DNA from 2 places in the Peribacillus sp. NPDC096447 genome. Region 2 is predicted to be linked to the other one. Evidence: riboswitches for the same ligand, from Rfam matches in the RefSeq annotation. Region 2 holds a riboswitch; the other holds the start of a gene.

Region 1 (5,332 bases), on a different contig from region 2:
ATTCCGATATCATGCTGAAGGAAATTGACCGAATCAATATTATCTCAAGCGAACTCTTGGTTCTCGGGAAGAAACAGGATGTCGCATTTCTTAAGATCGATCTTGCCGACAGCTTACAGCAGGTATTCACGTTGATGAAAGCAGAAACGAATTTGAATAATATCGAAATGGGGTTCAGGGTTAAAACTGCCGAACCGATTTATATTATGGCTGATTCAATTGAACTTAAACAGTTGGTAATCAATATCATAAAGAACAGCATTGAAGCGATAAAGGATAATGGGGAAATTGAAATTTCGCTGCAAATCATCGATGGACAAGCTGTAGTCAGCGTGAGTGATAATGGCATGGGAATGGGGCCCGAGCGCCTTGAACGGATTGGTGAGCCTTTTTACTCCACGAAGGAAAAGGGCACAGGGATCGGGCTTGCAATTTGCCGGAAGATCGTTCATCGCCTTCATGGGGAAATGGATTTTGAAAGTGAGATAAACAAAGGGACGACGGTTACAATTCGCATTCCGTTGGCTACTGGACAAGAATAAATGGTACTATGAAAGATAGGAAAAGTTTTATATTAAAGGAGAACGATATGAGCGAATTACCTGCATTAATAAACGATAGAAAACCATATATACAAGAGGTCTGGAAAAAGTCCGGATTCGGACAACTCACCCCGATTCAAACGAAAGCGATTCCCGTGATTGTCGAGGGAAAAGATATCATGGCCGAATCACCGACAGGTACAGGAAAAACATTAGCATATTTACTGCCTTTGCTGGAAAAGATAGATCCTGAAAAAAAATCGCCCCAAGCTTTGATTTTGGCATCATCACGAGAACTGGTCATGCAAATCAATGAAGAAATTCGCATTTGGTCAGAGGGAAGCGGCATTACGGGTGCAGCATTCATCGGCGGTGCTAATGTGAAAAGGCAGTTGGACAAACTGAAGAAGCGTCCACAGGTGATTGCTGGAACACCGGGACGGATATTCGAATTGATTGCCCAAAAGAAATTGAAGATGCATGAAGTTAAGACGATAGTACTTGATGAAGGTGACCAATTGATCACTCCGGAGCATATGGGAACGATCAATAATATTATCAAAACAACGCTAAAAGACCGGCAAATCATGGTGTTTTCAGCGACCCTGCCGGAGGAAACGGAAAAAGCGGCCAGGGGATTCATGAATGAACCCGAAATGATCAAGGTTGATAAGCATGAAAAAATGGAATCAAAGGTGGACCATCTTTACTTTGTTGTTGAGAGACGGGAAAAGTCAAAGATTCTGGAGAAAATCACAAGACTTAAAGATGTGAAGGCCCTTGCCTTCCTGAATGATATAGCAGAGCTGAGCGTCTTACATGAAAAGCTGAGCTATAAAGGTATTGAAATGGGCGTGCTTCATGGCGAATCCAATAAAGTCGACAGGGAGAAAGCGCTGCGCAAGCTTCGTTCCGGAAAATCCCCGATGCTGATAGCAACGGATGTAGCGGCAAGGGGGCTGGATATTAAAGGCCTTACTGCGGTCGTTCATATTGATATGGCTGACAACATCGAACAATATATCCATAGATCAGGGAGAACTGGGCGTGCTGGTGCAGATGGCACTGTCATTTCAATCGTAACGGAAAGAGAAGAGCGAGAGTTGAAAAAAATGGCTCGTGAACTGGAGCTACCATTAACGAGAGTAACCTTCTATGGTGGAAACATCGTAGTCGATGAATGATTCGGAAAAAGGGACGGCCATGGCGGCTGTCCCTTTTTTACGAATGCCCGTAGGATTAAAATTATAAGAGTTGCTCAATTTGTAGAATCCAAATGAACTTATTCATCTATTGCCCTCGAGAAATCATATTATATTTACTATTAGGGGTTCATTTATGGGTGATAATCATGAATGAAAACGCTTCCTTTATATGGGTTTTTGACATATGATAGCAATAGAGACATAGGTTAGGAGGAGACGGTATGACAGGAAAGTATAAACAGTTTGAAACGGCAGTCATCCATGAAGGATATGACTCGAAGAAGCATTTAGGAAGCTTGGCAACACCCTTATTCCAAACTTCAACATTCACTTTCGAAAATGCCGAGCAAGGGGAGAGGCGTTTCGCCGGTATGGAAGATGGATATATATATTCACGACTTGGAAATCCAACGGTACAGGTGCTTGAAGAAAAGATTGCCGCTTTGGAAGGCGGGGAAGCTGGCCTTGCTTTCGGTTCAGGCATGGCTGCCGTTTCAGCTGTGCTTTTTGCGCTAACAAAGACAGATGACCACATCCTGTGCTCACAGGGGTTATATGGTTGTACATTTGGCCTTCTGCAGCTAATGAAAAATAAATACCGCATCACTCATGATTTTTGTGAAATGGATACAGAAGAACAGGTAAGGAAAATGATCCGGCCGGAAACGACCTGCATCTATGTAGAAACCCCGATCAATCCGACGATGAAAATGATTGACTTACAGATGGTGGTGAAAGTTGCGAAGGAATATAATGTGACGGTCGTAGTGGATAATACGTTTTCGACGCCATACCTACAGAGACCGCTTGAGTATGGCTGTGATATCGTCCTTCATAGCGCTACGAAATATCTTTGCGGGCATGGGGATGTCGTTGCAGGACTTGTTGTAGGTAAGAAGGAATTCATGAATCAGGTAGCAGGGACTACACAGAAGGATATCGGTGGAATCATTTCACCATTCGATGCCTGGTTACTATTGCGGGGGTTAAAGACCTTGCCTGTCAGGATGGACCGTCATTCGGCCAACGCAATGGAAATCTTTCATGAACTCAAGAAACATCCAAAGGTGAAAAAGGTATATTATCCAGGTGATGAAGCTTCACCGGGTCATTATATAATGCAAAAACAGATGAAACATGGCGGCGGCCTTATCTCTTTCGAATTGCATGGCACAAAACAGGATGCACAGGAATTCCTCAATAAATTGAAACTAATAAAAATTGCCGTAAGTCTTGGGGATGCGGAAACATTGATCCAGCATCCCGCTACCATGACGCACTCTGCCGTTCCTGAAGATTCACGGAAACAAATGGGCATCAGTGACCAGCTGGTCCGTCTCTCAGTTGGCCTAGAAGCTTGGCAGGATGTCTGGCAAGATCTTCAGCAAGCATTTTAGGCTGCCATTTTCCTTCTATTTTTAATGAAGATGGTGATGGATACGATAAAAGTGATGACAGCCAGGATATAAGAAATGTCCGTAATTACCGGATAGGCGGAGCTATTTCGTATCCCGATGCCTATGAACGCCCAAACGAATACGAGAGGATAGCACCAATCCCGGTTTTTACCTGCAAAGACAAAAGCCAGGATTGTTGCTGCAATCAGCAGGACGATCGTCCAGGCTAAACTTGAAACCCCAAAACCGTCCCATTTGATATACGTGAGGTAATAAGAAATGTCAGCAATCGTTGCAACACTTACCCAGCTTGTATAAACGGAAAACGGAAATAGGTCGAAAGGAGTGTGCTCCACTTTTTTTATGCTTGTATAAATGACCATTAAACTAGCCAAAAGAGCAATGATAATGAATACGGATAACAAAAAGTGTTCATAGTGCCAAGCCAAAAGCCAAGCGCCATTCAAGACACAGCTTAAAGCGAACCAAGGGAAGGATGCCTTATAAGCAGGGCTGTTTTGATGTTTGCTTAAAAACTGCCTGAATACCCAGATGGCGAGCAGGAAATAGATAAAGCCCCATATGGAAAATACATATCCGGCAGGAGTGAAAAGGACATCAAGTTTATCGGAAATCTCTCCTGATGTCTGGCCGTTCAATGGCAGGAAATTAGCTAAAAAATTCATCGTGACGACGAACAGATAGAAAATCAAGTTGATGATGGAAATAAGCATAAGGCTTCCTCCTTATATGAATTGTGATCCTCTAACCTTATTCCACATATTTAGCCTGATTAACCTCTTTAGAGCACATCGGGGACTTTTGAGGTCGTTTTTCCATAAAGAGAGGAAGTTTCTGTAACAATTGAACCATTTAAGGTTAGAAATTTTACATCTTCACTTTATGGTGATAAAATATTCAAAGATTGATATTATTTTAGTCCTTCGGGGTCGGGTGAAAATCCCAACCGGCGGTGATGAAGAAATTCTAAGCCCGCGAGCCTGTTAAAGGCAGGATTTGGTGAGATTCCAAAGCCGACAGTAAAGTCTGGATGGGAGAAGGACGTGTGGAACCCAAGTGTATACGTACGCCTAATTTTTCAAAAATGAAAATATTAGGCTTTTTAGGTATACAATTTTTTTCACTCATTTCTCCTGCTAACTCCTTAGGTTATCCTAAGGGGTTTTTTATATTTTATAAAAGGGGGAAAAACATGTTTACGGGGATCATTGAGGATATCGGTACCGTACATTCCATGAAAAAAGGAAAAAGCAGTATGGAGTTATCGATTCGTTCTGAAAAAATCCTTGAAGATGTTCATCTGGGGGATAGTATTTCAGTAAACGGAGTCTGCTTAACGGTAACGTCCTTCACGAAAAGTTTGTTTACGGTCGACGTGATGCCGGAAACGGTCAAAGCTTCCTCGATCCGGACATTGAAATTGGGATCACCTGTGAATCTCGAACGAGCCATGAGTGCACAGGGAAGGTTTGGCGGCCATTTTGTTTCAGGTCATATCGACGGAACCGGAACGATCATAAAAAAAGAACGGAAAGAAAATGCCGTTTATTATGTAATCCAATTGGAAGAGGGGCTCAGTGCCTTTTGCATTCCAAAAGGATCCGTAGCCATTGATGGAACGAGCTTGACGATATTTGGAATCGAAAGGAACCTATTGACTGTATCATTGATTCCATTGACTCATCAGGACACCATATTGGGACAAAAAGCGGCTGGCGATATCGTTAACATCGAAAACGACATGATAGGGAAATATATAATACATCAAATGAAAAATGGCAATCCAAAACCAGGACTGAATTTAGAGTTTTTGGCAGAGCATGGATTCTAATAAAAGGGCGGTGTAATGATGTTCCATACAATAGAAGAAGCGATAGAAGATTTGAAGGCTGGCAAGGTAGTAATCGTATCCGATGATGAAGACCGTGAAAATGAAGGGGATTTTGTAGTGCTGGCCGAAAAGGCGACACCGGAAGCGATTAATTTCATGGCGACTCATGGACGTGGTTTGATTTGTACAACCATCACTGAAGAACTGGCAGCGAAATTGAAACTGCATCCTATGGTAGGAGAAAATACCGATCATCATGGCACTGCTTTTACAGTAAGTGTCGATCATAAAAGCACCTCTACAGGAATCAGTGCTTTTGAAAGGTCCTTGACCATC
Region 2 (5,332 bases):
TGCAGCGGAAGCCCTTCATCCCCTTCGCAATATAATAAGACAGCCACACTTTGCTTCCCATCCCGTCCCGCCCTGCCTATCTCCTGAAGATATGCTTCCATCGTCGATGGGATATGAAAATGGATAACATATCTGACATCGGATTTATTCACACCCATTCCAAAAGCACTTGTTGCACATATAATCTTTAACTGGCCGGAAATGAATTGCTGCTGAATGAGCATCCTTTGTTCCTGTTCCATTCCACCGTGATAATAATTGGCACTATCGATCCCGTTTTCCTGTAAAAACCCTGTGACCGATTCCGCCACTTTTTTAGAGGAAAAATAAATAATCCCGCTTCCCGTAAATTTCCTGACAAGCTCCAGCACACGTGCTAGCTTCTCATCGTAGCTGAACATTCGCTCGACAATGATTGCAATATTTTCCCGATCAACAGATGAGACCGTTTCATTGACCGGCTCAATATTGAGTTTACCAACGATATCCCTCCGCACCTCATCGGTTGCAGTTGCTGTCAGGGCAAGAGTCAATGGATTGCTCAATTCACGCCTCACTTCTCCTAAATTCAAATAATCGGGACGGAAATCATACCCCCATTGTGAGATGCAGTGTGCTTCATCTATGACGAACAAGCCTATATCTATGGATTTCAAGGATTTTATCACACCATCCAGGCTTAGCATTTCAGGAGATAAAAAGATAAAACGATAACTATGCAACCGGTCGAAAGCTTTCCTTTTTTGATTTAATGTCAAAAAAGAGTTGAGGGTCAATACACTTTTTTCGCCACTCATCTTCAGCTGATCTGCCTGATCCTGCATTAATGATAATAACGGGGAGACAATTAGGACAGTCTTATTTAAAAGATAAGCCGGCAGCTGGTAACATAATGATTTACCTGATCCGGTCGGTAGCATTGCTAAAGTATGATTGCCGGACATCAATGATTCGACCACTTCCTTTTGTCCAGGACGGAATTCATCAAAACCGAATTTTTCTTTGAGGACTCGTTCTATATTCATCATCACTCACCTATTTTCGCAAGTACAAGTCTTATTTGGAAAAAGCTTATCTCTTTATTATCGACCATCTGCTTGATTGCTTTAAGCTTTTTCGTTCCAAGTTCCTTAATAGCTTCAGCAATTTTTCTCTCATCCTCGATAGACACATAATCTGAAATCGGAAAACTCTTGTCCGATAAGACAATTTCTACGAGGTGATCTTCGATGGTGTTGACTTTCAATCTGCGGATTTCAGCTATTTCACCCAGAGTTTTCCCTTCCTGGATGTATCGTAAAGTAGTCTGTGTAGATTGTGTCAAATGAGGATTTCCACTACTTTTCCAATCATTTGTTAATGTGGACAAGAGAGGGTATTCCTTTCCCGTTTCCATTTCAGCAAGCATTTGATGCAATGAGTCAAGGAAAGTAAAGCGAACATACTCTTCTTCTACGTCTTTCCTTTTTGCAATCTGTTCAAACGTAAGTCCAATCCTGTTAATCCCGGTTATTTTCAAAATGAAAATGTCTCGTTTCATTTCACTTTGACTTTCTAAAAGGGATATCAATTCATCATATAGATGTTGGGCAATCAACGCTCGATCCTGACGATTGGCATGTAAAAATTCCTTTACGAAGAATTGGATTTTGGGATTTCTTTGTATCGGATAAAAACGTCTTTCATTGTGGACAATATGGGATATGGTTTGAATGAGTAAGTTTAACCTTCCCCAGAAAACCGGGGTGATATTGTGATACTTCCAACCATTTATATACGCCGGAAAAGGATTATTTTTAAAGTAATCGACTAACATTCCCTCACCTTGCATACTAATTTCATATGCATCTGGTTTATCCGTTAAATTAATCAAGTCATGCTTTAGTAAATGTTCAATGTTTTGATTTAATTGCTGACGGGTAAATCGAGGTATTGTCCCAAAAATATCCGTTAGCCCGAATAAATGGGCATCCTGGATTGTTTGTGACGATTTCTTCCCCTGCAGCATATGGTATATAGCATAAATGGAGCGTTCGCCTTGAAATTTTTTTATCGCATATAGAATGATGGCCTGTAGATAATTATTCATGGGACTCACATCCTTGTTTCATTTAACCAATAAACCCATTGTAACAAATAACTGCAAAAATCGCCGTTATTATTGATGAATACAATGGAAATTATGTGACTAAATGACGAATCATGGAAAGAACCAAGTTAATTATTTCGATGTTTTCCGTTGACATTATGCTACATGATAGTTATTATCAATACAATTTCTATTGAAAAGTTTGGCATTCGGTCTTACAATAAGAAAGAGATAATAATCTGAAATAAAAAGATTATCAGTTGTCAATCAACTTAGGAGGGGTTATATTCATGGCTAAATTTACTATTGTGGATAAAGAAACATGCATAGCTTGTGGAGCTTGCGGAGCAGCGGCACCAGATATATATGATTACGATGACGAAGGGATTGCATTTGTTACCCTTGACGATAACGAGGGAATCGTTGAAATTCCTGATGTACTTATAGATGACATGATGGATGCATTTGAAGGATGCCCAACGGATTCTATTAAAGTCGCTGACGAGGCATTTGACGGAGATGCACTTAAATTCGAATAACGTACAAGCCATTTTCAATCGAAAATGGCTTTTCTTTTGCCCTCTCCCCATACCAAAATTAAACAGGCATAAAAAAACAACCGAATACGAATATCCGGTTGTTTTTTTATTTCTATCGTCAATGCCATTAAGCATTTTTATATAATGTTTGTTTATTGATCCATGTCTGTAATTTAATGAACAGCAACATGAATACAGATGTGATGAGTACGCCTTTTATCACATTGAAAGGCAAGATTGCCGTCGTAACGAACTTTCTTGACTCGGGTGCCGACATTGCATCCCATCCCATAAAGAAGGTATAAGCCGGTAAGAAGACATAATAGTTTAAAACACTCATGAATACTGCCATGGAAACTGTTCCCGCAAGTAAAGCGAATGTCATCCCTTTTTTTGAATTGATTTTCTGGAATACATAATAAGTCGGCAAGACAAACAGTATTCCGGCTATAAAGTTAGCGATATGCCCCACAGGTACAGCAGTCAAGGTCCCTGTCATGACTAAATCCAAAAGGTTCTTAATGAACTCGACTAGAATTCCAGCCATCGGTCCAAAAATTAATGCCGCCATCAGTGCTGGTATGTCGCTAAAATCAACATTGAGAAAAGGCGGGAATCCCGGAAACGGGAAATTTAAAAGCATCAATAAATAAGAAATGCTTCCCATCATGGCAAGTGTGACCGTTTTTTTCACTTTGTTCTTTTTCATAGGTCTCTCTCCTTCTTTTCCGATCTACCTGAAAAAGAGGTTAGGGTTCCAAAATATGTTGATGCTCAATAAAAAAACCTTTAATTCCAATAGAATTAAAGGGATAAATTAAAGGTTACATCAAACAAACGTTCAGCAAATAACTGTTGAAACGCACTCAGGAACCTCCATCTTCTCCCATCCAGACTATACTGTCGGCTTTGGAATCGCACCAAATCCTGCCTTGTAAGGCTCGCGGGCTTAGAAGAAGAAATTCCTTCATCACCGCCGGTGGGGAATTTCGCCCCGCCCCGAAGATAGATCTATAAAATTTTTTATACTTTCCATTATATCTGAATTACCTGTTTTTTGATAGCACTTTTTTTCTCAGTTGATTCATTTAGGTTGAATATCGATCGTCACAGTGAATGGCTTAAAACAAATAGTGGATACACAAAACGAAAATTCAAAATAATGAAAATTATTTTTTTATATTATTCAATCCTAGATGAAGCCATTTATATCGCGACATTAAACAGATGATCAGAAGATAACCATTCTATTAAGCGCTTACATCCAGATAAGCCAAATTGACATATTCAGCATTTCAATTGTAAAATTAACTGAAATTTAAGATATTTTTTTCCTAGGAAGGTGTTTAGACGTGTATCGGATTTTAGTAGCAGACGCCATTAAACCAGAAGGACTCGGACCGCTATCTGAGGCATCCAACATTCATCTCATTCAAAAGACCGTAGAGGAAGCTGCAAACGAACTTGATCAGATTGATGCAATTCTTGTAAGAAGTGCTACGAAGGTTTCGGAGGATTTAATGAACCGTATGCCGCAGCTAAAAATTATAGCACGCGCTGGTGTCGGTGTTGATAACATAGATATCCCCTCGGCGACAAAACGCGGGATTGTCGTGGTTAATGCACCTGACGGCAACACCATTTCAACAGCTGAACATACATTCGCCATGATGGCTTCATTAATGCGCCACATTCCGCAAGCTTATGCTTCACTGAAGAATGGGGAGTGGAAACGTTCTTCATATACGGGTACTGAACTTCGTGGTAAAACATTAGGAATAATTGGCTTTGGACGTATCGGAGGGGAAATTGCCAAACGCGCTAAGGTATTCGGCATGGATGTCATTGTCTATGATCCGTTCCTTACTGTCGATCGTGCAAAGAAAATGTCCGTAACGGCCCTGCCGTTAGATGAATTGCTTCCTAAAGCAGACATCATTACTGTTCATACACCACTTACGAATGAAACTAGAGGATTAATCAATAAAGAAAAACTGCTTACCTGTAAAAAAGGGGTTTATGTACTGAACTGCGCCCGGGGCGGTATTCTGGACGAAGATGATTTATATGAAATGTTAGTTCAAGGACATGTTGCAGGGGCGGCGCTGGACGTTTTCGTCGAAGAACCTCCACTTGGCCATAAACTGCTTGAACTGGATAGCGTCATTGCTACACCGCATCTGGGTGCTTCCACTAAAGAAGCCCAATTAAATGTTGCCGTTCAGGTTGCCCAAGAAGTATTGACCTATTTCGAAGGAAATCCAGTCTCAAGTTCGATCAACCTTCCAGCCATATCTAAAGAAGTGTTTGAAAAGGTACAGCCATTCTATCAACTTGTTCAGCAAATGGGATCCATTGCTTCTCAGTGCATGAATGAAGGAATTCAGGAAATCTCCGTTACGTATGCAGGAGAATCATTGGATTTTGATACAGCGATTCTTACAAAAAGTCTAATCTCTGGATTTTTGAGATCAAGAGTCGATGCATCAGTAAATGAAGTGAATGCCTTGTTGATCGCAAAAGAGCGTGGCATAACCGTTGGTGAAAAAATCTCTACGGACTCTTTAGGTTACTCGAATTTGATCAGCCTTAAAGTAAAAGGTGACCACCGTGAATTAACAATCAGTGGGACCTATATCGAAAATTACGGTTCTCGTATTGTAAGTTTGAATGGTTTCAAAATCGACTTTCATCCAGAACCGAA

What was found. A riboswitch is a leader RNA that binds a small molecule or an ion and turns the genes downstream of it on or off. The one in region 2 is predicted to bind FMN.
Region 1: another riboswitch for FMN. It lies ahead of ribE (riboflavin synthase); the one in region 2 lies ahead of ACIQZD_RS01310 (ECF transporter S component).

The regions. Positions count from the first base shown of each region.
Region 1 covers NZ_JBIWEV010000006.1:175,750-181,081, forward strand. The annotation lists gene ACIQZD_RS20520 (ATP-binding protein) at 1-542, shown strand, start outside; gene ACIQZD_RS20525 (DEAD/DEAH box helicase) at 590-1,726, shown strand; gene megL (methionine gamma-lyase) at 1,969-3,144, shown strand; gene ACIQZD_RS20535 (TspO/MBR family protein) at 3,141-3,878, opposite strand; FMN riboswitch at 4,081-4,211, shown strand; gene ribE (riboflavin synthase) at 4,358-4,996, shown strand; partial or broken gene ribB (3,4-dihydroxy-2-butanone-4-phosphate synthase) at 5,015-5,332, shown strand, end outside.
Region 2 covers NZ_JBIWEV010000001.1:263,014-268,345, forward strand. The annotation lists gene ACIQZD_RS01295 (RecQ family ATP-dependent DNA helicase) at 1-1,025, opposite strand, end outside; gene ACIQZD_RS01300 (YpbB family protein) at 1,028-2,089, opposite strand; gene ACIQZD_RS01305 (ferredoxin) at 2,380-2,628, shown strand; gene ACIQZD_RS01310 (ECF transporter S component) at 2,756-3,337, opposite strand; FMN riboswitch at 3,503-3,639, opposite strand; gene serA (phosphoglycerate dehydrogenase) at 3,981-5,332, shown strand, end outside.